Terriglobus roseus: one gene and its partner. The protein of the gene in region 2 interacts with the protein of the main gene of each other region in a pairwise test. Links are inferred from orthologs where the notes say so. Each region holds a gene or a part of one and is shown on either strand. Other genes may lie near its edges. The genes, in order: pheT and secD.

The links.
Region 1: the proteins of secD (region 2) and pheT interact in binary tests that used the Escherichia coli proteins (3 or more experiments, as listed by UniProt). The link is inferred for Terriglobus roseus from one-to-one orthologs.

The regions. Positions count from the first base shown.
Region 1 is NZ_LT629690.1:4,764,690-4,780,243, forward strand. Bases 6,542-9,475 are described here. They hold pheT (phenylalanine--tRNA ligase subunit beta), read right to left. Parts: upstream 9,102-9,475; coding sequence 6,981-9,101; downstream 6,542-6,980. Other genes in these bases: BLT38_RS20075 (VWA domain-containing protein), read left to right, coding at 6,542-6,890; pheS (phenylalanine--tRNA ligase subunit alpha), read right to left, coding at 9,125-9,475. In the rest of the region: cysS (cysteine--tRNA ligase), read left to right, coding at 1-503; BLT38_RS20045 (hypothetical protein), read left to right, coding at 630-887; BLT38_RS20050 (cell division protein ZapA), read left to right, coding at 909-1,241; BLT38_RS20055 (ThuA domain-containing protein), read left to right, coding at 1,384-2,130; BLT38_RS20060 (TlpA family protein disulfide reductase), read left to right, coding at 2,209-3,258; BLT38_RS20065 (prolipoprotein diacylglyceryl transferase family protein), read left to right, coding at 3,698-4,438; BLT38_RS20070 (RluA family pseudouridine synthase), read left to right, coding at 4,428-5,858; more of BLT38_RS20075, read left to right, coding at 5,871-6,541; more of pheS, read right to left, coding at 9,476-10,234; BLT38_RS20090 (UbiA family prenyltransferase), read right to left, coding at 10,269-11,801; BLT38_RS20095 (efflux RND transporter periplasmic adaptor subunit), read left to right, coding at 12,041-13,795; BLT38_RS20100 (multidrug efflux RND transporter permease subunit), read left to right, coding at 13,916-15,554.
Region 2 is NZ_LT629690.1:4,284,968-4,300,543, forward strand. The notes cover bases 8,537-11,492. They hold secD (protein translocase subunit SecD), read left to right. Parts: upstream 8,537-9,206; coding sequence 9,207-10,778; downstream 10,779-11,492. Other genes in these bases: BLT38_RS17980 (TIGR03435 family protein), read right to left, coding at 8,537-8,601; yajC (preprotein translocase subunit YajC), read left to right, coding at 8,822-9,145; secF (protein translocase subunit SecF), read left to right, coding at 10,812-11,492. Also shown: BLT38_RS17945 (ABC transporter permease), read right to left, coding at 1-646; BLT38_RS17950 (PadR family transcriptional regulator), read right to left, coding at 643-987; BLT38_RS17955 (glutaminase family protein), read right to left, coding at 1,148-3,220; BLT38_RS17960 (DUF305 domain-containing protein), read left to right, coding at 3,553-4,311; BLT38_RS17965 (LVIVD repeat-containing protein), read left to right, coding at 4,308-6,332; BLT38_RS17970 (DUF5666 domain-containing protein), read right to left, coding at 6,411-6,728; BLT38_RS17975 (c-type cytochrome), read right to left, coding at 6,763-7,353; more of BLT38_RS17980, read right to left, coding at 7,786-8,536; more of secF, read left to right, coding at 11,493-11,759; BLT38_RS18000 (hypothetical protein), read left to right, coding at 11,842-12,783; BLT38_RS18005 (energy transducer TonB), read left to right, coding at 12,868-14,484; BLT38_RS18010 (quinone oxidoreductase family protein), read right to left, coding at 14,496-15,467. UniProt on the Escherichia coli protein: Part of the Sec protein translocase complex. Interacts with the SecYEG preprotein conducting channel. SecDF uses the proton motive force (PMF) to complete protein translocation after the ATP-dependent function of SecA.

The DNA of each region.
Region 1 (15,554 bases), 480 kb from region 2 along the record:
TGGATGCAGCGGTGAAGAATCCCGCACTGCCTGAGTCTGCGAACGAAGAGTTGTTGGCGCTGACTGTGTCGAAGCGTGACGCGTATCTTGCGGCCCTGCAGAACGATCTGAATACCGCCGAGGCGCGCGCTGCTGTGTTTGACATGGTGCGTGCGGCGAACATCACGCTGGATAACGGTACGTTTGGCCGTGGCAACGTGGATGCCGTGCAGAAGCTGCTGAACGACTTTGACGCGGTGTTCGACGTGTTAACGGATCGTGACGCAGCCGTGAGCAAGGCGGCTGTGGCGTGGGCGCAGACAGAGGGGCGCACGGATGTTGCGCCGGAGCTGCTGCAGGCCCAGAGCATTACGGACGAGGAAATTGAAGCGTTGATTGCAGAGCGTACCGACGCACGTAAGCGGCGGAATTTCGCTCGTGGAGACGCCATCCGAAACGAGCTGCTTGAAAAAGGCATCGTAATTGAGGACGGCAAAGACGGCGTCACGTGGAAACGCAAATAGTGTCGTGAAGCGGCGGGGGTAGCCAAAAGAGATACCCCCAATGCGATTTGCTATTCGGCATTCACAAATCACCAACCTATACTCGCGGAAGCGAGCAATCTATTTCGCAGAGGAGTACCGGATTTTATGGCCACCACCACTATCAGCGTTGACGAGTTTCAGGCGCTTGAACAGCGCGTTCTTCGCACCGTGGAGCTGATCCGGAGTGAGCGCGAGGCACGCGCCACTGCTGAGGCCGAGGTTGCTGCGCTGAAGGAATTGCTGGACACGGCTTCTGCGGAGAATTCGCAGCTTACCGCTGAGCTTTCTTCGTTGAAGAGCGAGCGCGAGCAGGTGAAGGGTCGCGTTGACGCGATGCTGAAGCAGCTCGACGAACTGGTGTAACCGAAGAAAAGAAGAGAAGGCATGCAGAATTCCGTCCCCCAGTCCGTAACGGTTGCCATCTACGACCAGAACTACCATCTGCGCGGCGTCGACCCGCAGCATATTGAAATGCTGTCGCAGCTTGTGGATAGCAAGATGCGTGCGGTGTCGTCGCAGGGCGCTACTGTTGACTCGTTGCGTGTGGCGGTGCTGGCAGCACTGAACATTGCCGATGAGTTGATGGAGCTGCGCGAACGTCATCGTGAGTTGTTGGATTCGCTGGATCATGCAGAGACGGCAAACCGGCATCGTGCGCATTCGCTGGCATCCATGCTGGATGAAGCTTTGCGCGATGAGTATCGCGTGGCCGTCTAAAACGATTCAAGTTTCATTTTGTGAGAGGGCGTGGCTTCGGCTGCGCCCTTCTCTTTTGCGGTTTGTTGCAAACGCTTCCAACCACGCGATACCATGCCGCCGTTGCGCTTCTGCCGGATCGCGGAGGCGCGAAAGGATTGGGATGAAACGTCTGCTTGCCCTGTTGTTGCTGTGCTCTTCTGCTGCGGCGGTCGCGCAGGATCGCATTCTGATTTACACGCGCAGTTACACGGCGGATGGCAAGGGATATATCCATGGGAACCGTGCCAGCAGCGTGGTGGCGTTGGAGAAGATTGCGGCAGAGTTGAAGATTCCCACGGACAACACGGATGATCCGATTGTGTTCACGCCGGAAAATCTGAAGAAGTACACCGTCATGGTGTTCAGCAACAGCAACAACGAAGCGTTCAGTACGCAGGCGCAGCGCGACGCTTTCAAGGGATGGATTGAGCATGGCGGCGGCTGGGTGGGTATCCACTCGGCTTCAGGCAATGAGCGTAATTGGGATTGGTTTGCACAGATGGTGGGCGGGCGCTTCCTGATGCATCCGAAGAAACAGCAGTTCACGGTGAAGGTGGTTGATCCGAAGTTTCCGGTGATGCAGGGCGTGCCCTCAGAGTTCACTGTGACGGATGAGTGCTACTTCACCAAGCGCTTCAGCGATACGATTCATCCGCTGCTGACGGTGGATACTTCAAAGCTGGATGTGACGGGCTTCAAGCTGGATCGTAAGGATTTTCCGAATCCACTGCCGATTGCGTGGTGGCACGAGTTTGATGGCGGGCGCGAGATTTATATCGCACTGGGCCATGACAACAGCTACTACGAAGATCCCGTGTTTGATGGGATTTTGAAGCGCGCGATTTTGTGGGCGGCGAAGAAACAGTAGCTATACCGCATTCCCTAAATGAAACAGCGGGAAGAAGATTTCTGTTGCCGTTTTTGGCTGCTCGGGTAAGCTGCTGCTGTGAAAATTCTCTCCTCTGTTCTGCTGCTTATCCTTAGTTCTGCGTGCGTTGCGCAAACTTCCACTGCCAACTCCTATGAAAGCCTTCCCGAGTTTCAGAAGCTTCGCGCACAGGCGAAGGATGAACAACGCTCCAACACAAAGATTATTTTTGCCGCGGGAACGTGGAAGAAGGCCAACAAGGTGGCGGGTGGCCACTGCATGGAGTGTTTGGAAGGCGTGTTCACCTCGCAATTACGGCTGGGTGAATACAAGGATGCGCTGAAGACTGCGAAAGAGTGGGATGCCGCCAGCGAACAGCCGCTTGATCATGTGCGTGCTGAGCTTGCTGAAGGGCGCGTCGCGATTGCGATGGTCGACAGGAATAAGCCGAACATGGCTGTGTTGCAGGATGCCCATGTGGAGCTACAGAAGGCTGCTGCAGCGCATGCCACGGCTGCTTACTTCTACGACGGTCAAGTGCTGGCGTTGATGAAGCAGGATGCGGACGCGGGTGCGGCTTTTGGTCAGTATGCGAAATTGACGCGGAAGGATGATGCGCTGCTGTCGCGCGCGACTTATTTCTCCACCCACCCTGAGATGGCGCGCGAAAAGATGGCGCCAGCCGTGTTGGTGAATACGCTGGGTGGAAAACGATTCAACCTGGATGACATGCACGGCCGTGTGGTGTTGATTGATTTCTGGGCCACTTGGTGCGGCCCGTGCAAAGAAGAACTTCCACACATGAAGAAGCTGGCGGAGGCATATAAGGATGAGCCTTTGGAGATCATCAGCATCTCCTGGGACTCGGACGCTAACAAATGGCGGCAGTTCATTGCCGACAACGGCATGAGCTGGAATCAGTATCTGGATGCGGATCACAGTGTGACGAAGATGTTTGGCATCGATGCCATTCCGCATTACTTCACGATTGATGCTAACGGTGTGTTGATGGCAGAGAATGTGGGATCAGGGTCGAATATTGACGGGCGTATTCGAAAACTGGTGACGCAAGCGAAGGAACAGAAGCAGTTAGCGGCGGCGGCAGGCGCACTAACCGCGGGGCAATAAAACACGAGGTATTTGCGAGCATTTCGTTAGCACAAAACGGCTTTGTTGCTCAACTTGCAAACCCTCGATACTCCGCGTAGCATCTGCCTTTAGATGACCGGCCTGCAAAGCAGGTGGGGGAACAACGTCGGTTGAACCAACATTCATTGAACAGGGGTTCGGCTCGTATACATGGTTCGGTGTGCAGTGTCCGCCAGTCCGGAATGCCTAAAGAGCCACGGCTGAATCCCACCGCTTATTGGCGGGTTCACCGGCGCTTCCAACACGGCCCAGCGGGTCGGTCTTCGCTTGATTGAAACGGTGGCTCTCAACAGAGTCACCGTTTTGTTTTGTCGAATGTTTGTCGCTGTATCGCTTTTGCCTGCGGGAATTGCGTTCCGGTGTGTCTCCATCGGGAAACGGTGAAGAGATTCCCAAGTATTCTTAAAGACAGCGTCTTATGCATCCGCATCTCTTCCGTCTCGGCCCGATTACTGTCCCCACGTTTGGGGCGATTGCTGCATTGGGGCTGGTACTGGCGATTTCGCTGGCCGCGCGTGGCGCTCGGGTGATGCGGCTGAATGAAGACGCCGTGTGGAACCTGTGTTTGTGGATGGCTGCGGGGACGCTGGTGCTGTCGCGGCTGATTATTGTGGCGCAGGTGTGGAAGTCGTTTGCGAAGTATCCGCTGTACATCCTGACGTTGCCCACGGTGACGAAATGGGGATTGCTGCTGGCGCTGGGCAGTGGTGCGGTGTACATGCTGGTGAAGAGGCTGCCGTGGCTGCCAACGCTGGATGCACTGGCTCCTGCGGCGCTGTTGTTGCAGGCGTTTCTGCACCTGGGAACGCACTTCTCTGGCGATGATCTTGGGTTGGCCACGACGTCTCGCTTAGGCGTGATCTTTGGCGATCAGGGGTATCACCCTGTTGCGTTGTATTCGGCGGTGTTGACGCTGGTGGCGTGTGTGGCGGCGTTTGTATGGCTGCATCGTGAATCGCAGCCGGGCGAGACGTTTGGATTGAGCCTGACGTTTGCTGCGTTGATTCGGTTTTTTGTAGATACACTTCGTCCGGGTTGGGTTTTGCCGGAGACGATGATTGGCAACCTGCTGCGTGTGGATCAGCTTGTGCTGGTGTTGCTTGCGGTGGCGGGTTTGAGTTTTTTCTTTCAACGAAAGGGCGTGCGTTATGCCCAGTAAAAATATGTTGCCCAAGGGCAAGCGTCGGCACTCTGTGAAGGCGGATTACCGCACGCAGCGGGATGCTTCGCGCGATGCGGAAGCTGCGGAGCTGGCGGCGACGGAAGCCGCGCTGTATGGCGAAGAAGTTCCTGTAGCGAAGCCTGCAATTCCCAATACTGCAGTGCCGGAAAAGCGTGGCAAGGGATATCAGAAGAGCGGCAAGCGGCAACAGCGAACGGTTGAGGCGGTCAAGGAGCTGCCTTCGTCTGCGATGGATGAAGATGATGAGTTGATTCTGCCGGTGGAGGCTGTGGTTTCCTCTGGTGGATTGACCACGACGCGCACGCTGGTTGCTACTCCTGAGGCTCGCGGCATGCGGCTGGATGCTTATCTGGCGTGGGCATTGCCAGAGATCAGCCGCGCTCGTGCGCAGTTGCTAATTGAGCATGGACAGGTACGTGTGGGCGGTTCGCCTGCGAAGGCGAAATACAAGCTGAACGGCAATGAGCATGTTGTTGTGGAAGGCCAGCCGCAGCCTGCGCCGCTTCGTGCGACGCCGGAAGATATTCCGCTGAGCATTGTCTATGAAGACAAGCACATGGCCGTGATTGATAAGCCTGCGGGCATGATGGTGCACGCGGGCAGTGGATTGACGGACGAAGCGCGCAGCAGTGGCACCCTTGTGAATGCGTTGCTGTTTCACTTCAAGGACCAATTGAGCGATGTGGGCGGAGCGTTGCGTCCGGGCATTGTGCATCGTCTGGATAAGCAGACCAGCGGTCTGATCATGGTGGCGAAGAGCGATGCGGCGCATCGTGCGCTGGCCGAGATGTTCTCAGAGCGGTCGTTGGAGAAGCGGTACATCGCGCTGGTGCATCGGGATGTGAAGAGTGATCGCGGCATCATTGATTTGCCGATTGCACGTGATCGGCTGCGCCGCACGCGTATGACGACGCGTGTGGGAAATCGCTACCTGACCACGGACAGCCACGGCACGCCTGCAAAGCGTCATCCGGACGAGCCGGAAGAGCGCACTTCGCGCAGGCCAAACGATCCGCGTCCGGCTCGCAGTCTTTACACGGTGCTGGAGCGTCTGCACACCACGGCGGGCGACTTCACTCTTCTGGATGTGAAGATTGAAACCGGACGCACGCACCAGATTCGTGTTCATATGCAGTCGCTGGGGCATCCGGTGGTGGGCGATACGTTGTATGGCGCGCCTGCGAAGATTCCGGGGCTCAAGTCGGAAGGTACGGGCCCAACGCTGCATCGCAATTTTCTTCATGCGGCGCATTTGGTGCTGGACCACCCGATTACAGGAAAAGAGTTGGATTTGGAGGCTCCCCTGCCGGAGGAACTTGCGTCTCTCTTAGAGCAGCTCCGTGCGCTGGAAATACCGGCGGCGCCCGCCAAGCCAAAACACGCCGAGGATTGGTAAACTACGCCCCGTATGGCAGTTTTTCGTAAGTTCGCTGTTCGAACCGTTGGCACCGTTGCACTGGTGGCGGCTTCGATTCCATTGTTTGCCCAGCAGCAGTCTGCACCGCTCCCACCGGCGAATACGAATCCACAACCTGGAGCGAACGCTCCGCAGCCGGATCAGCCCACGGGCGATGCGCAGGGTGGCGGCTATACGCTGAAGGCCTTCGTGCCTGAGGTGTACCAGGTGTTCACTGTCACGGATAAGAAGGGCCGCTTTGTCACCGGTCTGAAGCAGCAGGACTTTGGCCTGCTGGATGATGGACGACGTCCGGAACGCATCATCAGTTTTACGCAGCAGGCAAATCTGCCCCTGCGCATTGGCATCATGCTGGACACGTCGAACTCCATCCGCACGCGCTTCCAGTTTGAACAGCAGGCGGCGACGGAGTTTCTGCTACAGGTGTTGCGCCCTCGTCAGGACGCGGCGTTTGTCAGCGGTTTCGATGTGCGACTGGACCTGGTGCAGGATTACACCAACTCCATCGACAAGCTGAGCACGGCGATTGAGAAGTTGCGGCCCGGCGGCGGTACAGCGTTCTTTGATGCGATCTATCAGACGTGCCGCGACCAGATGCTGACGGTGACCAGCAACGAGACGATTCGTAAGGCTCTCATTGTGGTTTCTGACGGTGAGGATAACTACTCGCGGGTGCAGGAGCAGGAAGCCATCAAGGAGTGCCAGCGTGCGGATACGCTGGTGTACACCATCTCCACGAACGTTTCGCCGTCACGCGATAAGGGCGATGATGTTCTGCAGCGTTTGAGCGAAGCGACCGGCGGACGTACCTTCTTCCCCACCAAGATTGAAGATGTGGCCAAGGGTTTCCAGGAGATTGAGACGGAACTGCGTTCGCAGTATTCGCTGCGCTATCGTCCTGCAGGGCTGCAACAGGATGGTTCCTTCCGTACGATCTATCTCTCCACGGTTGACCAGCGCTACCACGTGCGTGCGCGTAAGGGATACTTCTCGCCGAAGCCTCCGCAGTAGGTGTTTCGGTACTGTTCTCGACGCCTTCGGCGTGTAGACAGCAAAGGGATGCGTTTTTAGCGCATCCCTTTTGCTTTGTCTAAGTGTTGTTTATGCGGCGCGGTGCTTGCCGCCGAGCTTGATGAGTGCGGCGACGATGGCTTCCTGCCATCCAGCGATTTCTTCTTCGCGCAATGTGTGTTCCGGGGATTGGAAGACGGTGCGCAGGAGGAGCGAGTATTCGCCTCTGGGAACGGCCTTGCCCTTGGCATCGCGGAAGATTTCGACGGGTTGCAGCGAGATCATTTCTGCGATGTTCAATGCGGCGATGGCCTGTGAGACTGCAGCCCAGGTGATGTTGTCTGCGAAGAGGAACGAGAAGTCGCGTTCGACGGCCTGATAGCGCGAAGGCTCTTTGGCTGCCGGCTGCTTCAGGTCGAAGGCGAAGAGCGCAGGGACGTTCAGCTCTGCGAGAACGACGTTTTCCTTCAGCTTGCGGCGCTCACGTTCTTCATTGGTTAGTTCACCGAACCAACCAATTGTCTTGCCTTCGAGTGTGATGGATGCGCCGCGACCGGGTGCGATCCACTTGGGAAGGTTGTCACCAGAGAATGTGGGTGCGCTTGCGACGAAGCGGGAGAGTAGTTCTTCTACTGCGCCTTTGACCTCGAAGAAGAGTGCATCTGCGGCGTCGATGGTGCGTGTGGCAGATGCGTTGCCGTATGCGCCGAGTGTCAGCGAAGGATGCTCGTTGACCTGTGCTGTGGAACCGATGAAGACGGTGCCGTACTCGAAGAGGCGGACTGCGGCGACGTCGCGTGTGCTGTTGAGCAGCAGCATGCCAGCCATTCCAGGTAGCAGCGACGGACGCAGATTGCCTGCTTCCGCATTGAGTGGATTGCCCATGGGCACTGCAGATTCCGTGGTGAAGAGAGCGGAGTCTGTCTCGGACGCGAAGGTGCTGCTGATGGCTTCGGTCCAGCCGAGCGCGAGCAGCGTGGTGCGCACGATTTCTTCTTTCGCAGCGTGCGGCAGAGCGATGACGCCGCCGGAGAAGCTGGGCAGCGTGTCTGCGAATCGGTTGTAGCCGTAGACGCGTGCGATTTCTTCAATGAGGTCGATCTCGCGTTCGAGATCGAGACGCCATGAGGGGAGTGTGACCTCATAGCCTGCCGCGTCTGCACTGGGGCGCAGATGGCAGCCGAGTGCTTGCAGATATTGCTCCACAACATCCGCGGGAACGAGATGGCCTGCGGTGCTTTCCTCGATGGTAGTGCCGAGCAGGCGCTGTACTTCTTCGACTGAGAGCGCGACGTGTGGGCGCTTGGTGGTACGCAGTTCCTGCGCTTCGATGACGACATCGCTCATGGGGCCGATGGCTTCACCACCGCAGGCTGCGATGACGCCACGCGTGACCAGACGGTTCGCAAGAGCGCACGCGCCGAGGTCGGCACCACGTTCGTAGCGGTGCGATGCGTCGGTGTGCAGGCCGTGGCGGCGAGACGTGGCGCGGATGGTTGCGGGATCGAACCATGCGGCTTCCACGAGGATGTTCTTCGTCTCTTCGGTGACGCGTGAGTCCCATCCGCCCATCACGCCGGCGAGACTGAGAGCCTTCTTTTCATCAGCGATGACAACGTCGTCGGTGGTGAGCGTTTTTTCGCTGCCGTCGAGCAGTGTGATCTTCTCGCCCGCGTGGGCGCGACGCACGATGATACCGCCTTCGATGGTGTCGAGATCGAAGACGTGCGTGGGGTGGCCCATGGAGAGCCAGTTGTAGTTGGTGATGTCGACGGCTTTGGAGATGGGCTTTTGACCGATCTGCGCGAAACGCTCGGCGACGATACCTTCACTGGGCTTGACGGTGACGCCACGGATGACCTGCGCAGTGAAACGGCCGCAGAGTTCGGGCGCGTCGATGCGCACGGGGTAAGCACCGTTTGCCTCGGTTGGAACGCAGCCTGGCTCGCCTTCCGCGTTCAGTACGCGGCGATCTTCCAGTTGCAGCAATGGCACGCCGTAGATGGTGGCAGCTTCGCGCGCGATGCCGTAGTGGTTCATGGCGTCGACGCGGTTGGTGGTGATGTCCATTTCGAACAAAGAACCACCATCGGGAAGCGCATGTACGCCCTCCACGGCGATGCCGCGGAGGGTGAGGTCGTCGGCGAGTTGCCGGTCACTTACTTCGAGCGCGGGAAGATATTCGCGCAGCCAGTTGCTGAGAATATTCATTGCAAATCCTGTGCGCTATCGCGCTAAACAAACTGCGACAAGAAACGAAGGTCGCCGGAGTAGAACTGACCGATGTCGCCAACGCCGTACTTCATCATGGCGATGCGTTCCACACCCATGCCGAAGGCGAAGCCGCTGATCTTCTTGCTGTCGTATGCGGGTTCGAGTCCGTTTTCAATGCGGCGCTGATCGACTGCGGCGAAGACAGCGGGATCGACCATGCCGCATCCCAGAAGTTCAATCCAGCCGGAGTACTTGCACTTGCGGCACCCCTTCTGCCCGCAGAAGGGGCAGGAGATCTGCACGTCCGCGCTGGGCTCCGTGAAGGGGAAGAACGATGGGAAGAAGCGCGTCTTTACGGACGAGCCGAAGAAGGCTTTCATCGCGTGGTCGAGCGTGCCCTTCAGGTCGCTGAAGGTGATGTTCGTGTCGACGCAGAGACCTTCCACCTGATGGAAGATAGGCGAGTGCGTGGCGTCGCTTTCGTCGTTGCGATGCACCTTGCCGGGGATGACGATGCGCAGCGGTGGTGGCTGCGAGATCATGGTGCGGATCTGCACGGGCGAGGTGTGCGTGCGCATCAACAGGCGCTCGCGGAGCGGCTTCTTGTCCTGATCGGCGACGACGAGTGTGTCCTGCGTGTCGCGCGCAGGGTGGTTCGGCGGGAAGTTGAGCGCTTCGAAGTTGTAGAAGTCGCTTTCCACTTCCGGGCCGATGCCGATGGAGTAGCCCAGCGCGGCGAAGACTGCGGTCATTTCGCGCATGGTGCGCGTGAGCGGATGCTCCGTGCCGATGGAGCGGCGGATGCCGGGCAGGGAGAGGTCCAGTGATGAACCTTCTGCGGCTGTGCTGGTCGGGCCAGCGAGAAGCGCTGCTTCAATCTCGTTCTTGAGGGCGTTGAAGCGCATGCCGAGCGACTTCTTCGCTTCGGGCGGCGCGGTCTTGAGCCAGCTTTCGCTGAGCAGCTTCAGGCGGCCCTGTTTGCGGCCAAGCCAGTCGAGGCGGAAGTTTTCCTGCGCCTCGGGCGTGGTCAGTTGCGCGGCTGCGGAGCGAACTTCGTCCGTGAGCGCGCGGAAGGCCTGGTCAAGCGAGGCGTCATCGAACGCGCTCAGGGGTGTGATGGTATCCGTCATGATGCGTCTTTACAGGATAAACGAGCGCGAGGCGCTACAGGGCGAGCCAGACGATGAGAGCGCATACAGCGCCTAACAGCCAGCTCATGCGATCGGTGATGGCGTAGACGACCGGGTCTTCATGCAACTGACCACGGCTGGCCAGCAGCCAGACACGGCTGATCCACAGAATCAGCACCGGTTCGATGAGCCACAGGCGGCTCATGTGGGTGTACAGGTGCGCCGCCGTCAGGTTTGAGATGTACATGCTGAGAACGACGACGGCAGCAAATGCGCTGGAGGTTCCAAGGGCGCGCAGTTGTTCGATGTCGCCGGTGCCGTAGCCACGTCCTGAGGCTTTGTCGCGCCCGCTGGCGACCATCAGTTCAAGCTCGCTGAAGCGCTTGACGAAGGCGAGCGAGAGGAAGAAGAAGATGGAGAATGCGGCCAGCCACTCTGAGATGAACACGCCACTGGCAGCCGCACCAGCCAGTAGGCGGATGGTGTACAGGCCGCTTAGTACGATGACGTCGACGAGGACCATTCTCTTCAAAACAAAGGAATAAGCCAGTGTAGTGACGGTATAAATGCCAAGCCACAGGACGAAACTGTCTGGTGCCTGGAGCAGTCCTGTTCGCTGTACCGTCCCGTTGAAATGAGTGGCTGTGTGGGGTACGAGCACCGCGAGCACCACGGCAATCAGGAAGAACGCAACCACAATTGCCACACCCGCGATGGGTGAGAGGTCTCCTGAGGCGAAGGGCCTGAGGCGCTTTCGTGGGTGACGGCGGTCCGCCTCAATGTCGAGCAGATCGTTGATGATGTAGGTCGCGCTGGCGCAGAAGGACAGGGAGAAGAACGCCAAAAGGCAGGCGATCAAGCTGCGCCCGGAGAAGTCGTGGGCCAGGATGGTGGGCAGGAAGATCAAGGCATTCTTCGCCCATTGGTGCGCCCGGATCGTCTTTAAAAAGACCTTGGAGGTGGACCTGCGGTCGATAAATTCGCGGTGAATGGCAGTGCGGTCGAGCTGGAGGGCCTTCCGCAGTTTCCGATGCGGATTGGCTACCATGGGAAGGACACTTTCGCGCAGGAGCGTGCGATCGGGAATGGCGTTACCGATGTAGGTGAAACCCTCGGGAAAGAGGTCCTGGAAGGCCTTCAGCTTGTTTGCACCTGCCAGATTCAGGGTGCCGTCAGAGGCCAGAACCCCTGTGAACAGGTCGCCAAAATGGGCTGCCACCTGTCGCGCAAATCCAATGTCTGCAGCAGTTGCGAGATAAATTCGGCGTCCGAGCGCATGTTGTTCCCACAGATAATCCAGCAGCGGCTGGTTGTAGGGCAGGAATTCGACGTCGACCCGGGCGCGACCGGTGATTTCGCGTTTGAACCCCGCCCGGCCCTTGCTGACCCAACGGGGCCAGTGCAGGGGAGAGGTGGGCTGCTGGCGAACCAGCAGGAGAACCGCGTCGATCAGGGTGTCGCTTTTGACCAGGGTGCCGTCAAGATCCACGCACAGAGGCACATCTTGGGCTCCATTTGCCTCTGGGTATGCTGTTGCGGCGACGCCGGTCAGGCGATCGTCTTCCATGGCTTGCAACTCCCTGTCTGTCTCAATCGGTGATTCGGGGAAGCCAGAATAAAGACCCGGCGACATGGCGATTATAAAGACGCGCTATTTGCGCACATGGGTGCTTCGAATGAATTCTCACGAAACCTTATGTCAGGGGTGTCCGTCATTCCTTATAGTCAAAGAGAGTATGCCGGATTTCCGGCCATGCCAGTGACACACCTCAATCTGAAAAAATCAGGACGGTTCTACGCAAACGTATGTCGCTTACTGCCAGCGAGCACCCAGTCTCTTCTTCGCACCCGGCGCTGCCGGACCACGCTTCGCCTTCTTCGACCGGTCTGGCCAATGATGCATCGCAGCATCCGGGAGAGCCGAAGAAGGGCGGTTCGTGGCTGCGCGTCCTGATTCTCATCCTGTTGGTGGGTGGTGCGATTGGTTTTGTGGTGTACCGCATTGTGACCAACAAGCCGAAGGAGACAGCCGGACCAGGCGGTCGCCGCGGTGGTGGTGCAGGACAGATTGTCCCCGTGGCCTTTGACGTGGCCACGCTGAAGACGATGCCGATCTCACTGCAGGCGCTGGGCACGGTAACGGCATACAACACCGTGACGCTGCGCAGCCGCGTGGATGGTCAGATCACGCGCGTGAACTTCACTGAAGGTCAGCGTGTGAAGCAGGGGCAGTTGCTGATTGAGATTGATCCGCGTCCTTATGCTGCGGCCCTGGAACAGGCAAAAGGAAACCTCACCCGCGATCAGGCAAATGCGGCGTACGCACAGGCTCAGGCACAGCGTTACAGCCAGCTTTATGCTGCCGGCGTTGTGAGCAAGGAATCCACACAGACGCAGGAATCCACCGCTGGACAGGCTGTGGGAACTTTGGCTGCCGATCGCGCCGCGATTGATGCGGCACAGGTGAACCTGAACTACACGCGTATCACGTCGCCCATTAACGGTGTTGTCGGTCTGCGCCAGGTAGACGTGGGCAATATCGTTTCGGCTGCTGCTACGACCGGTCTGGTGGTGATTACACAGGTACAGCCCATTGCCGTAATCTTCACGCTGCCGGAAGACCAGATTCCGCAGGTGTTCTCGCACATGCGTGGCGGCCAGAAGCTGGTGGCAGAGGCTTGGGATCGTTCCAACTCGCAGAAGCTGGCAACCGGTTCGCTGCTGACGGTGGACAACCAGATTGATACGACGACTGGTACGGCGAAGCTGAAGGCTGTCTTCCAGAACGAGAGCAATGAGCTCTATCCGAATCAGTTTGTGAACATCCATCTGATTCTGGAGAATCGTCCGAATTCGTTGGTGATTCCTGCCGCGGCAATTCAGACCGGCAATGGCGGCACGTTTGTTTATGCGATTGATCGCACCAAGGGACAGGCCAACCCGGTTGCGGGTGGCGGTGCTGCTGGTGGTGGTCGCGGTGGACGTAACGGCGGCGGCAATGCCAATGGCGGTGGTGCAAATGCTCCCGCTGGTGGCGCGAATACCGCAGCAGGTCCAGGATCGGCCGACGCGAATGCAGCCGGTGGTTCGGGTGGACGCGCTGGTGGTCAGGCTGGTGCCGGCGGCGCTCGTCCCAGCAACCAGAATTTCCCGGTGCAGGTGGTGCAGGTTGTTGTGGACAGCACGCAGGGTACGAATGTGATTTTGCGCAGCGGTCTGAAGCCGGGTGACCAAGTGGTGACGGACGGCCAGGAGAAGCTGCAGCCCGGTAGCCGTGTGATCCCGCGTCCTTCCGACGATATGCAGGCGGCTCGTAAGGCGGCCCAGAATCCTGATGCGCAGAAGGTGAACCCCAATCCCGGCGCTGGTGATTTCAGCAACGGTCGTGATTCGGATGTTTCTCCGGCAATGGCAGGACGCCGCGGGCAGGGGCAAGGAGCAGCTGGCACGGATAGCAGCGGTTTGGGTTCCAGCCACACTCCGAACCAGAATCGTGAAGGCGCGAATGGCCAGATGAGCAACGGGGCCAATGGCTCGGGTCGTCGTCGGCCACAGCAGTAGATTTCCCGGCAGCGATGCCGGTCACTCAGCGGCAATGCTGCTGACAACTGATGTTCCAGGCCGGAACGGAAGGCTTAACGCCCCGTCCCGGCCTGTTTACCCTTTCCGGAGCCTCCGCGCATGAGTCCGTCCCGGCCATTTATTCTTCGTCCGGTCGCCACAGTTTTGTTGATGGTTGCCGTTTTGCTGGCGGGTGGCGTTGCCTATACGCAGCTGCCGGTCTCGGCGCTGCCGCAGGTCGATTACCCAACGATCCAGGTGCAGACCTACTACCCCGGCGCATCACCGTCGGTGATGACCTCTGCTGTTACGGGTGCGCTGGAACGCCAGTTCGGCCAGATTCCGGGTCTGACGCAGATGACGTCGACGTCCTCTGGCGGCGGATCGATCATTACGCTGCAGTTCAATCTGTCGGAATCCATCGACGTGGCGCAGCAGGACGTGCAGGCGGCAATTAATGCTGCCAGCAGCTACCTGCCCCAGAATCTGCCCAACCCACCGATTTACAACAAGGTGAATCCGGCCGACGCGCCGATTCTGACGCTGGCTTTGACGTCGAAGACGCTGCCGCTGACGAAGGTGGAAGATCTGGCCGATACGATTCTGGCCAACAAGATCTCACAGCTCTCTGGCGTAGGTCTCGTTTCGATTGCGGGCGGACAGAAGCCGGGTGTGCGTATCCAGGCCAACCCGACGACGCTGGCCGGTTACGGCATGTCGTTGGAGGATCTGCGTACGGCGCTGGCAGCTGCAAACGTCGACCAGGCGAAGGGTAACCTGAACGGCCGTCTGCAGAGCTACACCATCGGCGCGAATGACCAGCTGTTGTCCGCGAAGGACTACCAGGATGTCATCGTTGCCTATCGCAACGGGTCTCCGGTACGCATGAGCGACGTCGCCAATTCAGTTGATGGAGCGGAGAACTCCTTCCAGGCCGCGTGGATGGGACGTCGTGATGACGAAGGCAATCCGAATACGCAGCCGGCCGTCATCATCAACATTCAGCGTCAGCCCGGCGCGAACATCATCGGCGTCGTCGATCGTATTGAAGCGCTGTTGCCGAAGTTGCAGGCGACATTGCCCGCATCAGTAAAGCTTGAGACGCTGACGGATCGTACAGGCACCATCCGCGCTTCCGTTGCGGATGTGCAGTTCGAACTGATGCTGACCATCGCGCTGGTCATCTTCGTTATCTTCTTGTTCCTGCGTTCGTGGCGCGCGACGATTATTCCGTCGGTCGCGGTGCCGCTGTCTATTGTGGGCACGTTCGCGGTGATGTACCTGCTGGGTTATTCGCTGAACAACCTGTCGCTGATGGCGCTGACGATTTCGACCGGCTTTGTGGTGGACGACGCCATCGTGATGGTCGAGAACATCGACCGTTATCTGGAAGAAGGACATTCGCCGCTGGAAGCAGCGCTGATGGGATCGGAGCAGATCGGCTTTACGATTCTGTCGCTGACCATTTCGCTCATCGCCGTGTTGATTCCGCTGCTGTTCATGGGCGATATCGTGGGCCGCTTATTCCGCGAGTTTGCCGTGACGCTGTCGGTGACGATTCTTGTGTCTGCCGTGGTTTCGCTGACGCTGACGCCGATGATGGCGGCCAAGCTGCTGAAGCATACGCCGGAACATGAGAAGGGCAAGTTCTACAAGGTTAGCGAAGACTTCTTCAATTGGGTTATCGCTCGGTATGCCACCGGCGTGCGCTGGGTGCTGCGCCACCAGACATTTACCTTGCTGGTGACGGCGGGTACTT
Region 2 (15,576 bases):
CGCCGGGTAGGAAGTTGCGACCGAGTTCGGGCTTGATGCCGAGCACATCCAGAAAGTTTGGAACTACGCCGATGCCCGTGATGGGCTGCGGTATGCCGTTGCCCGTGAGCTTCATGTTGTTGGGCGACGAGAATGCGAAGTAGCCGGTGATGCCGTCGTACGAACGGTTCATTGCAACAAGATCGTCGTATGCGTCTGAGGAGTACGTAGAGCCTGAGAGACCGCCGGCTTTCTTTGCAGGCTCAAGCCAGACAAGTTGTTGCGGATCCTTGAACGGCAGCGGCCGTAGAAGGATGGTGTTGACGAGGCTGAAGACGGCAACGTTGGCACCAATACCCAGCGCGAGGATCAGGATGGAGACGATTGCAAAGCCACGGTCGCGACTGAGAGAGCGCAGACCAAAGCGCAGGTCCTGCTGAAGGACGCCGAACCATGAGCGCGGATGTGCGCCTGCCGATTGTTCGCGTGCGGCTTCCATGCTGCCGAACTCAATGCCTGCCTGACGACGTGCTTCTTCTGGCAACATGCCGGATGCGATTTTGCTTTCGATGGACTGTTCCATGTGCGTGCGAAGCTCCTCGTCGAGGTCGTTAGCGGGTCGGCGGCGGAAAAGGAAACCGAGGCGAGTGAAGAGTTCGTGGATCATGCGAAGTCCTCCTTCGGTGCAGCGAGCACGAGAGAGATGGCAGAGCTGAGGCGGTTCCACTGATCGATTTCGCTACGCAGTTGTTTGCGGCCGACGGCGGTGAGTGCGTAGAACTTTGCCTTGCGATTGTTATCGCTGGCGCCCCACGAGGATTCAATCCAGCCTTTGTATTCCAGGCGATGCAGCGCGGGGTAAAGCGAGCCCTGGCCCACTTGCAACACGTCGTCCGACACCTGCTGGATGCGCGAGGCGATGCCCCATCCGTGCATTTCGCCGTGAGCAAGTGTTTTCAGGATCAGCACATCGAGCGTGCCCTGCAGAAGGTCTGTGGATGGTGGCATTTAGCTTTCCCCTTGATACTCGACAAGAGTGGCGCTTCTTCTGTCGGATGTCAAGGGGAAGTACGTTTGGTTCTCGGATGAAGTTCCGTGGTTTTTTGTAGCGCACGCGAAAGCCCCGCTTTTGGCGGGGCTTTCGTTTTACTTCCTATTCGGTTTGGAGTTACTTGGCTTCTTTGCGGTATTTGTCTGCCAGCGGTTTGTCGGCGAGGGCCTTGATGAAGAGGCCGCCGACTACGCTGCGGGCCTGGAAGCCAACCTGCTTGCCGGTGATGGTGTCGTACCAGTCCGTCATGGGGACGCGGCTGGTGGTCTCATTGGCCCATGTGTAGAGCGGGTCAACGAGTGTGTTGAAGTCTTTATCGTTGTCTGCGAGTGTGGCGGTCCACATCTCCCAATCGAGCTTGGTGTAGTCCTTGCGGCTGTCGAGCGGCAGACCGTACTTGTTCAGCTTCGTCTTGTAGAAGGCGATTTCGCTTTCACGCACGCTCTTGGGGAAGAGGTCGAAGCCAAGGAGCTTGTCCCAGATGAGGTTGTACTTCTGGCTCCAGGTGTTGGGCGAGTCATAGGCGAGTTTGTAGTGATCGCCTTCCTTGTCCATCTCCATCCACTTCTTCGCGTAGGCGTGTGCATCGTCGTTGTATTTCTTTGCTTCTGCGTCGTGATGCAGGAGCTTTGCGAGGTCGGCGTATGCGGCCATCGCGTCGATGGCTTTCAGCGCGAGATTCGCGTTATGCGTGACGTGTCCAGCGAAGTCGTCGGTGGTGAGCTGGTTCTCAGGATCGAGGCCGTGCTCGTGCAGGAAGTTGGCCCATTGCGAAAGCTGCGGCCAGAACTGCTCGGCGAGTTTCACGCCTGCGTTGTTCGGTTCGAAGCGTGCCAGCGCGTCGACGAGCAGGATCATGTTGCCCGACTCTTCGACAGGCATCTGGTTCTCTTCTGTCTTTTCACCGCCGCCGTAGTCCTGTCCGTTGGCCAATGGGTAGCGGCCAAGGTCATGCGGAGCGAACGGGAACTTCCAGCGATTGGGCAGCGCGGAGTACTCGAGAATCGGCAACACCTGCGCGTGCAGCAGACGCGGGTTGAAGAAGAGGAAGATGGGCGCAGAGGGGTAGAAGACGTCGACGGTTGCCGTGTCGCCGTTGCTGAAGTTTTCTTTTGCGAAGAGCAATGGTTGGCCGTCGGAGTCGGCAATGAGTTTGTGTGCGGCGATGCTCTGGCGATAGGACAGCGTGCAGAGCCATGCGTACTTCTCGCCTGCACTCTTGGTCAGGTCATCCTTCAGCTTTGTGTCGAAGGCGTTGCCCTTTGCGTCGAGCTTGGTCTGTTCTGCGAGCGCCTCTTCCAGCATTTGCGAGACGGGCTTGCCTTCACGCTGCCACCACGGGCGCAGGCGCTTGTTCAGCACTTCCATGCTGTAGCCATCGGTGTAGCTGACCAGTGCGGTTTTGGATACAGCCTGTGCGCTGACGGAGCCGAATGGGATCGCGACGGCCATTTCTGTCTGGCCCTTGGTGAAGGGTGCGGGGCCGTCGATGTCGTCGTTGGCGGGCAGAATGCCGTCGGTGGCGAAGGCGCGTGCCGTGCCGCTGGCGAGTGCGGTCTTTGGCTGTTCCTCATTCGGCACGGCGATGTGGAAATAGCCCCAGTCAATCTTGAGGTCGTCGCCGCTGCGGTTCAGCACCTGCTGCGACTGCGTGCCAACGGAGAGCACGGTGAGGTTTGCGGTCTGCTGGCGCGAGTAGGTGACGGGCTGGCCGCTGTAGCTGGTGGCCATCTCGGCGTTCGCGTTGAGGAAGACGCTGACCTGGTGGGATGCGCCGTCGGTGCTCTTGGCAGTCCACGTCAGGTAGGTGACGGGGCGCGAGAGCGTGTCGAGGTCGTCGAGGAACGCCGGTGTGAAGAAGGTCAGGTCGATCGACACGCCTGCGCCAGCAAACTGATAGCGCGTGTGGGTGAAGGTGAGCTGGCTGCCGGTCTGTTGCAATGCAGGGATATCGCGGCTGTTGCCCATGATGCGATAGGCCTTGCCGTCGATGCGGACCAGGCTGTTCAGCGGTTGCGGATGACCTGTCCAGTGCTTCGTCGGCTCCGCGGTGAGCGTGTCGGCCGTGGACCACACGGAGAAGTACGGGTCATGCGCGATGAGCGGCGTGGCGGGCGGACGCTCCGTGGTTTGGGCGTTGAGCGTGGCAGCGGCGACGAGAAGCAATGGTGCAACGTAGCGAGAGAGCATTTGGGGACGTGTTTTCTCCGGAAAGTTGAGCGAGGAAAGGATATCGCGAGCGTCGTCATCGTGCCGTTGTGCACGTGATCCTTCGCGAGTCTGAGTGTTCGTGCTGCGTTGTAGTGGCTTGAAAAGAAAGCAGGATTCTGCTGTTGCCCAGGATGACGACCTTTGGTCGCATGCGCTTCACAGTCGCGAAGCTGATATCGCCGATGTCATACAACGTGTCATAACAACGCAGCGCTGAAGTTTGACGTTGCGGTGATGCGCAGTGTGAGACATACTGAGTCACCGCTATTTTTCATCAACTGTTTTTGAACCGTTCCCCTGAGGGTTGGTGTATGGCCGTTCTTTCACGCGTTGTTGGCGTTCTGCTTTGCGGATGCGCTTCACTGGCGTTCGCGCAGGCGCCGAACATTGTGCAGCCGGGTGCTCCCGGAAAACCCACGCAGGAACTGTCTGCGGTAACAGCAGCTCCTCCAGCCAAGGAGCCAAGCGAAGCTGATGTGAAGTTCATGCAAGACATGATCATGCACCACAGCCAGGCCATTGAGATGACAGAGCTTGCGAAGACGCGAGCGACGAACCCCGATGTGCAGGCACTGGCATCGAAGATCGATCTGAGTCAGGGCGATGAGATTCGCTGGATGAAGCAGTGGCTGGCGGAGCGTGGCTATCCCGAGGCTGCTGCAGGCGGTATGGATCACATGGCAGGCATGGACCATTCGCAGATGGCGGGGATGGACCACGGCGACATGGCGGGGATGGACCACTCTCAGATGCAGGGCATGGATCACTCCGCTATGAATCACGATGGCGCGAAGAAGACCGATCCGATGGACGTGGCGCCGATGGTTGGCATGCTAACGCCGCGGCAGATGCAGGCGTTGCGCGCAGCGCATGGCGCAGAGTTTGACCGGTTGTTTCTAACCGGCATGATGCAACACCACGGCGGCGCATTGCTGATGGTGAAGGAGTTGTTTCAACAGCCGGGGGCAGGACAGGACCCACAGCTATTTGACTTTGCAAACGACGTGGACAACACGCAGCTTGCAGAGATCGACATTATGAAGGGCATTCTTCGAAAGGTGAATCCATGAAACAGTTCTCCTCGCTCAAAGCCGCGTTTGCAGTCGCCGCGGTCTTCGCCTGTTCGCTGCCGGTGCTTACCGCGCAGATGGACCATGAAAAACCGATGGCGACTCCTCCCACTCCGACCGTTTATGTAAACCCGCGCGCTCCAGAGAGCGATCCGCGCGTAGGCCTGAAGGCTGGTCTGTATGACTCGGGCGTTGCCGCCAAGGGCATCGAACTGGTGCAGACGATTGCCAAGCCGAGCGGCTTTGCTCCGGACGTCGACAAGATTCCTGCATGGGAGAATGCTGCTCCTCCCGCACCGGGCGCGCCGCGTGGCGCTGCGATTCCGGCTCCGTACGGCACCACGAACTCCGATCTTGCGTTCAAAGGCAAGTACGTGTTCGTAGGCAACTACTACGGTGTGAACACCTATGACATCACCGATCCTGCACACACGAAGCTGGTGACCAGCATGGTGTGCCCCGGCGGTCAGGGTGACGTTTCTGTCTACGGCAACCTGCTGTTCATGAGCGTGGAAGCTGCAAACGGCCGTGTTGACTGCGGCGTGCAGGGCTTTGCTTCGCTGGAAGAGGCGCAGAAGGCTCAGGCCGCTCAGCGCGAGCAGATGGCAAACATGTCGGCAGAAGAGCGGCAGAAGGCAATGGCCGGCATGATGGCCAACCGTAAGCCGGAGCCTGCTGAAAAGGACCGCGTACGTGGCGTGCGTATCTTCGACATCAGCGACGTAACCAAGCCGAAGCAGATCACCGACGTGCAGACCTGCCGTGGATCGCACACGCATACCGTGGTTATCGATCCGAAGGATAAGGACAACGTGTACATCTACGTGTCCGGTTCCGCGGGTGTGCGCGATGCGAAGGAACTAACTGGCTGCTCGGGCGCTTCTCCTGACGAAGATCCGAACACCGCTCTGTTCACCATCGTTGTGATCCAGGTGCCGTTGGCGCATCCGGAGCTGGCAAAGGTTGTGAACTCGCCGCGCATCTTCAGCGATCCGGCCACTGGCAATGCAAACGGCCTGTGGAAGGGCGGTAACCACGGTGAAGGCACGCAGACCACCAGCGCAACGCGTGGCTGCCATGACATCACGGTGTATTCGGCAGTCGGTCTGGCTGCGGGCGCATGCTCGGGCAACGGCATCCTGCTGGATATTTCAGATGTGGTTCATCCCAAGCGTCTGGATGCAGTGAGCGATCCGAACTATGCGTTCTGGCACTCGGCAAACTTCACCAACGATGGCAAGGCAATTCTCTTCTCTGACGAGTGGGGCGGTGGTGGTCAGCCGCGTTGCCGTGCAACCGATCCCATGCAGTGGGGCGCAGACGCCATCTTCTCCATTGGTCCCGACAAGAAGATGACGCTGAAGAGCTACTACAAGATGCCAGCGGCGCAGACCGACAAGGAAAACTGCGTGGCGCACAACGGTTCTGAGATTCCGGTTCCGGGACGCGCACTGCACGTGCAGAGCTGGTATCAGGGCGGTATCTCGCTGGTGGACTGGACCGATCCGGCACACCCGTTTGAAGTTGCTTACTTTGACCGCGGACCCATCAGCGGCAATAAGTTCGCCATGGGCGGACAGTGGTCAACCTACTGGTACAACGGCATGATCTACGGTTCAGAGATTGCCCGCGGACTGGATGTGTTGAAGCTGACACCGACGGAGTTCATGACGGAAGACGAGATTGCCGCAGCGAACCAGATTTCCTTCAAGGAACTGAACGTTCAGGATCAGCCGAAGGTTGTTTGGCCTGCAACGTACATCACTGCGAAGGCTTATCTGGATCAGCTTGGCCGTGGTGATTCGCTGTCGAAGGACAAGGTCGCTTCCATCAAGGCGCTGGTCAACCAGGCTGGAACGGACAAGAAGGCTGCCGCGAAGCTGAAGGGCATGGCTGGCGAGCTGGATAAGGCTGCCGCCACTGCCAAGACTCCTGCGGATGCAAAGCGCCTGCAGGGATTGGCAGAGATCTTCCGCAAGAATGCGGACGGCGCTCCCCTCGTGTTGGCTTCGCTTAACTAACTTCAACGCATAACAACAAGAGCCGCGGCCTTTACGGTCGCGGCTCTTTATTTGTCGCTTGCTGTTGCAGCTGAATTTCTAGTGGCTGTGCGCTGCTGCCGTTGTTGTTCCCACTTCCACTTCCGCCGCGAAGAACTTACCGTCTACCTTCTTTGCGTGGATGGCCACGCGGTCACCGGTGTGGACGTCTTTTGCGGTGATCATGTCTTTGCCGCGCATCCACATGGTTTTGGCGTCGGTTACGACGGGAGTGACCTTGCCGTCCTTCGGGTTCTTTACGTCGATGGAAGTCGCCGTGATGGCGGTAACCGTGCCCATGATGTGTTCCATGCCGTTGTGGGCGAAGGCAGATACGCTGAGGACGAGAGCGAGAGGTGCAGCAAGCAAGCGCTTCACGAGTGGTTCGTTTCCTTTCCTAACTACTTCCAAGTTACTTCGCGGCGGGGGCACCGTTCAGAAATTCCTGTTCCTGTTTTTCTTCTTGTAATTCATCCGGGCCCTTGGGATTCATGCCATTCATCTCTTCGACTTCAGTTGGCGTGATCTTCGGCAGATGTCGAATGAAACGGACCAGCTTCCAGGAGTCTGCGCCTTCGTCGCCGGGTGAGCCGAAGGCGGGCATTCCGGTGAGCCGCACGCCGTTCTGGATGATGAAGAAGAGTTCTCCATCGCTCAGGTTCTGCGTAGCAGCAAGTCGAAGATCGGGCGGTTTGGGGTACAGACCTTTGCCGTACATAGTGTCGCCGGAGCCGTCGTTGGCGTGGCAGGAGGCGCAGTGGTCCGCGTAGTGCGCCATGGCATCGTGCTGCACTAGCGGTGAATCTGCAATGGGGTTCTGCAGTGACTTTGCAGAGCCGGGTATGGCAAGGCTGCGGGTGTATCGTGCCAGCGCTGTTTCAAGCGCGGAGGGCGTTGTCCGCGCACTGAATCCCCCCGCATGTCGCGCCCATGCCACGACTGCCAGGGCGGCGAGGGCCACCAACAGCAGAAGGCACGCGAGCATTCGCAGCAAGGTCTTCATAGCGATGTTTCCCTCATCGGCCACGGATGAAATCAGAGTGAGTGTGCCTACAGCATACGGCGTGGAAGGCGATATGTTCGCATGCAAACGTGCGTCATTGCCCGGTGTAAGCGTCCGTCATCAACCTGCAAGGCCCCTGTAATATCACCGGCGAAATTAGCGGTCATATCAGACGTGCAACCATCTGGAAGGTGAGCGAAATGGCGTTTGCATGTCCTTTATTTTCAAGCGTAAAGTCTTCCGATGTTGTTTTCTTGCAAGTGTCCGGGACGTGTTCTACGCAGGTGGCCAAAGCGGACGTGGCTAGAGCGCCACGTCTTGTGGAGATTTGGGTTGTATCCATGGGAGTGCGTGCAGTGTCGCCGCACCTTCTACAGAACGGACGGTAGGTCTGAAGACAGAAAGAAGCGGACTTCAGGCGAACACTCGCAATCAGTCGGGTGAAGGTTTGCTGATGCTATCCACCTGGATGGCGGGAACGGCAGTCTTTGCCGAGACCAATTGCAGGCCAAGTTGCTGTTTCAGGGCTTCAAATAAACCGGGCAGATCGCTGTTCTCAGCGGTGGGAGCAGTTAGTTCGGGTGTCCAGTTCAACTTCCAGCTGTATTCCCCAGTCAACCCGGTGTGATCCACGATGGGATGGCGTTGCACCTCCGGCATGAAGCCCATGCGCATCACCAGCAGCGTCATCGATGCACCGTTGGCCGTGATGTGGCCGTCGGGACCGTCCAGCCCGTGGAACCCCTGGATGACGGCATCGGCAGGTTGGGCTTTTAGGCCAGATTTGGCGACGGTCAACTCATAGGCAGACAGAACGCGGGTGGTCTTTGACTCGCGCAGGCCGAAGCGGTCGTGCAGCAGTTCCAGAATCAGTGAGTCCATCAGGGCCATGCGCTGATTCAGTGGACCCGTCTCCAGGTCATGGGAGATGTCTACTTCTTCCGTTGCCTTAATGTCCCAGCGGTCCTTCTTTGCCCAGTCCGGCAGGTTCACAATCTGGTCGTTGGTGGTCAGGCGGTAGCAATGCCGGATCATGTCTGCCACGGTGATGCGCGTCATTTCCGCATGGCCGCCGTCAAAATTGAGCTCGTACGCGGGAGTTTCGCCCACATACGGCTTGACCGAGGTGACAGCGAAGCTGGGGTGGTCAGATTTTTGTGCCGAAATGCCAACCGGTGCTGCGGAGAGCAACAGAAGCGCCAGCAAGCTTTTACAGGTTGCAGAAGTCAGGCCAAGGGGCGAAGGCATACCCCAAGATACGTTGGGGGTGACCAGTATCTATGCGGAAATCTTGACACTGTGGCGGTATTCCTTGAGCATATTGGACTAGCACCCCTCTGTCTTTTGCCGGCTGGTGTTTCCGTCGTCCCGGTGGGAGCGGGTACTTCTGCCGTGCAAATCCACTGACATCTGGTGCATGAATTTCGCCCGCGAACCGGTTGCGGGCGTGGAATCAAGGATGTTCCCTGTGCACGCTTTGTTCGCGCTCTACTTCTTGCAATCCAGCGGCGGTTCCGCATTTGGCGGATTCAGCCTGCTGCTGCCTGTTCTTCTCATCGGCATGGTGCTGCTCACGGCTATCCCCAACCAGCGTAAGCAGAAGAAGTGGAACGAGCAGCTTTCGCAGCTGAAGTCCGGCGACCGCGTTGCTACGACGGGCGGCATCCGCGGCACCATCGTCAGCCTGAAGGATGATGTAGTGGTCCTGCGCACGCAGCCGGACGGTATCAAGCTTGAGTTTCTGAAGACCGCCATCGCATCCGTGACCACGGAGGAAGAGGCGGGACAGTAAGTTCCGGGTGAGAAAGATCAGCGCCTTCCGGCGCGGTCCTCACAGCCTTAGATAGATATCCATGCAGAAGAATCTGAACGGCAAAATCGCGCTCATCATCGCCATCCTGGTGGTGTTTCTATACGGCATCTTCGGTATCCCGCACGGCGGGCTGAAGGAGTCCATCACACGGCGCATTCACCTGGGCCTGGACCTTCGCGGCGGTACGCACATCGTGTTGCAGGTAAAGACGGCGGAAGCCGTTGCAGCCAGCAGCGACAACGATATGGTGCGCGCGCAGGACGCAGCCAGCAAGGTGGCTCCCGGAGCACACGCCACCAAGCCTGATCCGTCGCAGCCGGTCATCGTGGTCAGCGGCGTATCGCAGAACAATATGTCTGCGGTTAAGGACGCGCTGAGCGCGACTGAGTTCTCCGCATACGACCTTGCCTCCACCGCTGATGGTTACAAGATGACCATGAAGCTGGCCGAGGTGAAGGACCTGCGCGAACGCACGCTGGAGACGTCGATTGAGACGATCCGTAGCCGTGTTGACTCGTTGGGTGTGGCTGAGCCCGTGATCCAGAAGTATGGCTTGGGTGAGGATCAGATCCTTGTCGAACTGCCAGGCATTGACAATGCCGACCACGTCCGCGATGTGATCCAGTCCACCGCTCGCCTTGAGATTCACGAAGTGACCGGCGGCCCGTTCACCACGCAGCAGGACGCTCAGATGCAGCTTCAGCCGGACAGCGTTCTGGTGCAGGGCGGCAACGCGCTGGGCGACCAGTCGTGGTGGAGCCTGAAGCGCATTGCTGTCGTGCAGGGACCGGACTTCCGTGATGCTCGCGCATCGCAGGATGAAGCCGGACGCCCGGACGTTTCGTTTACGCTGACCACCGGCGCAGGCGACCGCTTCTACGCGTACACCAGCACCAACATTGGCAAGCAGATGGCCATTGTTCTGGACAACAAGGTGCGCGAAGTGGCGAACATCAACGGCGCCATCCGCGACCAGGGCCAGATCAGCGGCGGTGGATTCACGAAGCAGACAGCAAGCGATCTCTCGCTGATGCTGCGCACGGGTTCGCTGCCTGCGTCGATTGTGTTCCTGGAGACGCACACCGTCGGACCTTCGCTGGGTGCCACGAGCATTCGTCAGGGCGTGATCGCATCGGTCGTCGGCATGATGGCCGTGATGATCTTCATGTTGATCTACTACCGCGGCGCAGGCATCAATGCAGATCTCGCACTGATCCTGAACCTGGTTATCCTGCTGGGCTTCATGGGCTTCACCGGATCGACGCTGACACTGCCGGGTATCGCTGGTGTGATCCTCACGATCGGTATGGGCGTCGACTCGAACGTGCTGATCTTTGAGCGCATCCGTGAAGAGATTCGTGCAGGCAAGAACGCCAGCGCGTCCGTCTTCGGCGGATTCGAACATGCGTGGCAAACCATTCTGGATACTCACGTAACGACCATCGTCTCCGCGCTGATCCTGTTCTTTGTGGGAACGGGCCCGGTGCGTGGCTTTGCTGTAACGCTGATGTTTGGTCTGTTGGCCAACCTGTTTACGGCTGTGTTCGTTTCGCGAGTGATCTTTGACAGCATTCTGCAGCGCAAGACGCGCGGCGAAGCATTGTCGATCTAACGTTTCTGTTTCTGTAGTACCGAGGTTTCGCAAGTGGAATTCTTTCGCGATAGCAACATCGACTGGCTCAGCAAGAAGTGGTTGTTTCTTGGCTTCTCGCTGATCTTCTCCGTGGCGGGCGTGCTGAGCATGCTGTTCTGGCACCACATTCCCGTGGGCATTGACTTCAAGGGCGGCACGCAGGTGCGCGTGTCGTTTCCGCAGCAGCCTAATGAAGAGCATCTGCGCACGGCGATGGACCGCGCCGGCATTCACGATGCCAGCATCCAGCGCCTGAACGGCGCCAATGGCTACGAGGCTGTGATCACGCTGCCGGAGACGAGCGACAGCAACTCTGACTCGGCTCGTGCGACTGTGGTCAAGGCTCTGGCCACCAACTACACCGACTCCACCAGCAAGGTGGAAGATGCATATACCGTGGGACCCACGGCTGGTAAGCAGCTTACGCGTCAGGCAGGCTGGGCCATTCTGTGGTCGCTGCTGGGCATGCTGGCGTACCTGTGGTTCCGCTTTGAGTTCATCTACGGTGCAGCGGCTGTGATCGCGGTCTTCCATGACACGTTGATCACCATCGGCGCGTTCTCACTGACGAATCAGGAAATCACGCTGACGGTCATCGCTGCCATCCTGACGCTGGTGGGTTACTCCATGAACGATACGATCGTGGTTTTCGACCGTATCCGCGAGAACCTGCAGTTGATGCGTCGCGCCACGTTGAGCGAAGTGGTGAACAAGAGCATCAATCAGACGCTGTCGCGAACCCTGCTGACGTCAGGACTGACGTTCCTCACGGTGCTGGCGCTGTACCTGTTCGGCGGCGAAGTGCTGCACGGCTTCTCATTCGCGCTGGTCATCGGCATCCTGATCGGTACGTACTCGTCCATCGCGGTGGCGGCGCCCATGTTGGTGGCCTACACCGACTGGCGCTCCAGCAAGGGCAAGAGCACTGGCCTTCAGGCAGGACGCAAGGCTACGGCTTAATCCTGTCTTGCAATGCTTTACGGAAACGGACGCCGAGGCGTCCGTTTTCTGTTTTCGTAGGACATGCGATACGCTCCCTTGCATGCGTCGTTCCGTTTTTGTCCTTATTGCGCTGCACGTCGGACTTGTACCGCTCATGTCTGCGCAAAAGCAGGCTTGTCTCGCAATGGATATGCAGGAACAGAGACAGACTGCGGGATTCACTCTAAGAACATTTCTCAATGATGATTCGGAGGACTCCTGCTTTCAGATCTTGCGCAACCGTCGAGTAATCCACCAGGAAATAAATCATGAGGGTTTTCGCTACACGCTCGGCCAGAAGGCTGTGCCTGAAGTGGGCGTGCCTGCGATTCCCGATGGCACTGACTTAACCGGCAGTGGTCATCCCGACATGATTGTGACTCTCAATACGCGAGGCGCGCATTGCTGTCTGACGGTGATGGTGTACGAGTTGAAGGATGTACCGAAACGCATTGCGAAGTTCGAAGTGACGGATACGGAATACCCTTACTTCGAACGTGGCGGCAATGGCTTCTATCGCTTTCACGCACAGGATTGGTCGCTGGCGTATTGGCCCTCAAGCTTTGCTGGCTCTCCAAGTGCTTCGGTTATCTTGCGTTACACAAGCCGTGGGTATCACCTTGATCTGGATGCGATGCGAGCTCCCATGCCGTCTGAGCAGGATGTGGAGAAGGCTCGAACTGATGCCAAGGAATTGTTTGCCAATTTCGGAGCCTCGGAGTCAGGCATCTTCTGGTATTGGGTGATGCAGTGGATTTACAGCGGGCACGATGACTTAGCTTGGAATTTTGTGGATGAGCAATGGCCGGCGAACGTTCCGGGCAAGGAGGAATGGACCGGGAACTTTTGCGCCATGCTGGCCGATAGCCCGTATTGGGCTGATCTGCAACCCTTTGTGACCCACGCACCGGCCACCTGCATTTCAGCTGCAGAGGATGAGTTGCGCCAGGTGAAGGTCATCCCGAGCGGTTCAATAAAGCCGAATCTATTGCGAACGCCGTAAAACGGCAACGCTTGCAGGAATTCCGTGTCTGTACGCTTATAGATGGGTAATTCGTCCATCCCCAAGGAAGGGTTTACGCCGAGAATGCTTCAGCCGTCGCAACTTGAGGATGTGTCCGTCCGTTACGCGGATGAGATCGCGGAGATGTCCGAGTTTTTCACCACAGCCGGTATCGCTGTGGAAAAGCCCCAAGCGCTGGCGCAGGTAGCCGGTCGGTTGCGTGAGGATCGTGGGTTTCATCGTGACCTGACGTCGCATGTGTGGGTCATGCTGCATCGCCGCGGTAGTGCGGTTCGTTATGGCGAAACGCTGGGCGTGATCGCGCTGGCAGCGGCTGGCAAGCGGTTGGCTGCAGAGGCCGATGAGAACGTGGCGCATGATCTTCTGCGCTTTGTTATGGAAGCGCATGACGAGTTGAACCCACCAACTGGCCGCGCTACGACTTCCCTCCCGCCTTCGCCTGTCGTTGCGCCGATTATTCCAGCGGAGACCTTGAAGGAAGATATTGCGGAAGAATCCACAGTTCCCGCTCCGACTGTGGTTAACATTCCACGAATTGCGCCCATTGCTCAGTCCCCTGCTGTTGTCGCGGCAAATCGCACCGAGAAAGAAGCGTTACCCACTTTTCCTGAGGCTGTTGAAAAGCCGTCGGCAAGGCCCGTGTTGGACACGCCGATTCGGTTTTCACGAGTGGATGTGGAGCCTGCCGACGAACCCCGGCGCAAATCCTTTGTGTGGGCTGGCCTGGCGGCTGTACTTCTGCTGACCGCGTTGGCCGGATGGTGGTTCTATCGCAACACTTCCGCCGCGCCTGAGGCTGTTGCGGCTCCCGCTCCGGTGGTTGAGGGGAATGCCACTCCGACGCCTGCGCCCGAAGCGCCGGTTGTGACGCAGTCTGTGCCGGAAACGCGTGCCGCAGAACAACCCTCAATGACCATTGCGCCGATCAAGCCTTCGGCAGCGCCGAAGGGCAGCCGTCCGTCACGTGCTGCGGTGCCTTCGCATCATCAGGCTGTTCCTCCGCGACAGACGTATGCGGCACCTTCTTCCGCGAGCGCTGCTCCGTCCGGTTCCCAGCAGGTGGCTGCCGTTACGCCTCCCCCGATGGGCGTTTCGCGTCCTCCTGCGGCAGCGTCTGCACCGACTACGTCTTCGCCTGCGCCCATCGTACGGTCCCCTGCAAGTGCGTCGAAGCCAGCGGCCCCCACAACCGTTTCCCCCGGCGTCCTGTCGAAGCAGCTTGACCGCCCTGGTCTAACGCCGGAGCAGGAAGCCGAGTTCGATAACACGGGGCGTCGCTACCCGCATCTGTTGCGCCGCACTCCGCTGAACAACAACGACGTCTTGATGGCGAAGGCCAATGTGCCGCCTCTTAATGCAGCGAATACCGTGGCAGTGTCAGCGCCGACAGGAACGGTGCGGCCCACGTCGCTGGGAGTGATGTCCTCAAACCTCATCTACAGCCCGGCGGCCGCTTATCCCCCTGCGGCCTCGGCCGCGCATGTGGCGGGTGCGGTCAAGGTGGAGGCTGTGGTGGACAAATCCGGCAATGTGGCCGCCGCGCGTGTGATCAGCGGTCCGCCGCAGCTTCGTGATGCCGCATTGAACGCAGTGCAGCAGTGGCGCTACAAGCCTTATGTGCTGGGTGGCAAGGCTCGCCAGTTCACTACACAGGCGCTGATGGAGTTTGAACTCCAATAAGGTTGGAACGGCTAAATCGTGACGACCATGCGCGGCTCGCCGGGTGCCTGCCATGCTTCGGCAATCTTCTCCAGCGGTAGAGTTGCTATGGCGATTTGAAATGCGCCCTCCGCCGCGCCTTCGAAGACGTGCGCAATGCCTTCCATCAGCTTGTTCATCGGAACCGATTTCAAGCCGCTTCCCATGAGCTCGATTGCGGAAGAACGCAACGCGGCTGCGGGCAGATCAATGCTGTTTTCGCCTGAGGCAGAGCCAATCTGTACAAAGCGAACGCGGTGACCATCTTCCACGTTGCGCGCAACTGACGCGATGATGGCGCGTGCGCTGCCGCCCCACAGATAATCCAGCACCACGTCGATATCGTTGCGGAAATGTGGTTTTAACGCCTGTTCGAATGCGTCTGCGCCTTCGGGATGATCGGCGTCGATGGTGAATGGGATCGCCTCATCCGCGCCCAATTTGCGGAGCGCCTCCAGCTTTTCCGCGTTGCGACCACTGACCAGAATTCGTCCAGCGCCAAGATACTTCGCGATCTGTACGGCCATGCTGCCTGCGGAACCGGTGGCGCCGTTGATCAGCACTGTTTCGCCGCGGACGAACTTTGCGCGTTCCACTAACGCGGCCCATGCGGACATACCGGGATTCGCGATCGCCGCGGCGGTCACGTCGTCCAAGCCATCGGGGAGTGGGATACAGAGCTTTTGGTCTACCAACGACTGTTCCGCAAGTGCGCCGAACGGTGTTTCCGGGAGGGCGAAATAGACGCGTCGACCATCCTGCGTGGTGCCTGTGCCATCCACGCCGGGGACCGAGGGAAACACGCCCTCAGAACTGTAGTGAGCGCCGGAGGAGCGCATCTTGCTGAGGTGGCTCAGGGCCGATGCGCTTACGTTCACAACCACTTTGCCGTCAGTGGCTTCCGGCTTACGGAATTCGCCGAAGACGGGAGGTGCACCTGCTGCTGGAATGATGGCTGATTTCATGGTGTTCTTGATCCTCACGATTACGGGCGATGTAAGGTTTGGATGCCGCCGAGGTGTGGCGCGACGCGGCGAGGCTTGTCATGGAAAATTCTCTTTCATGCCGAATCCT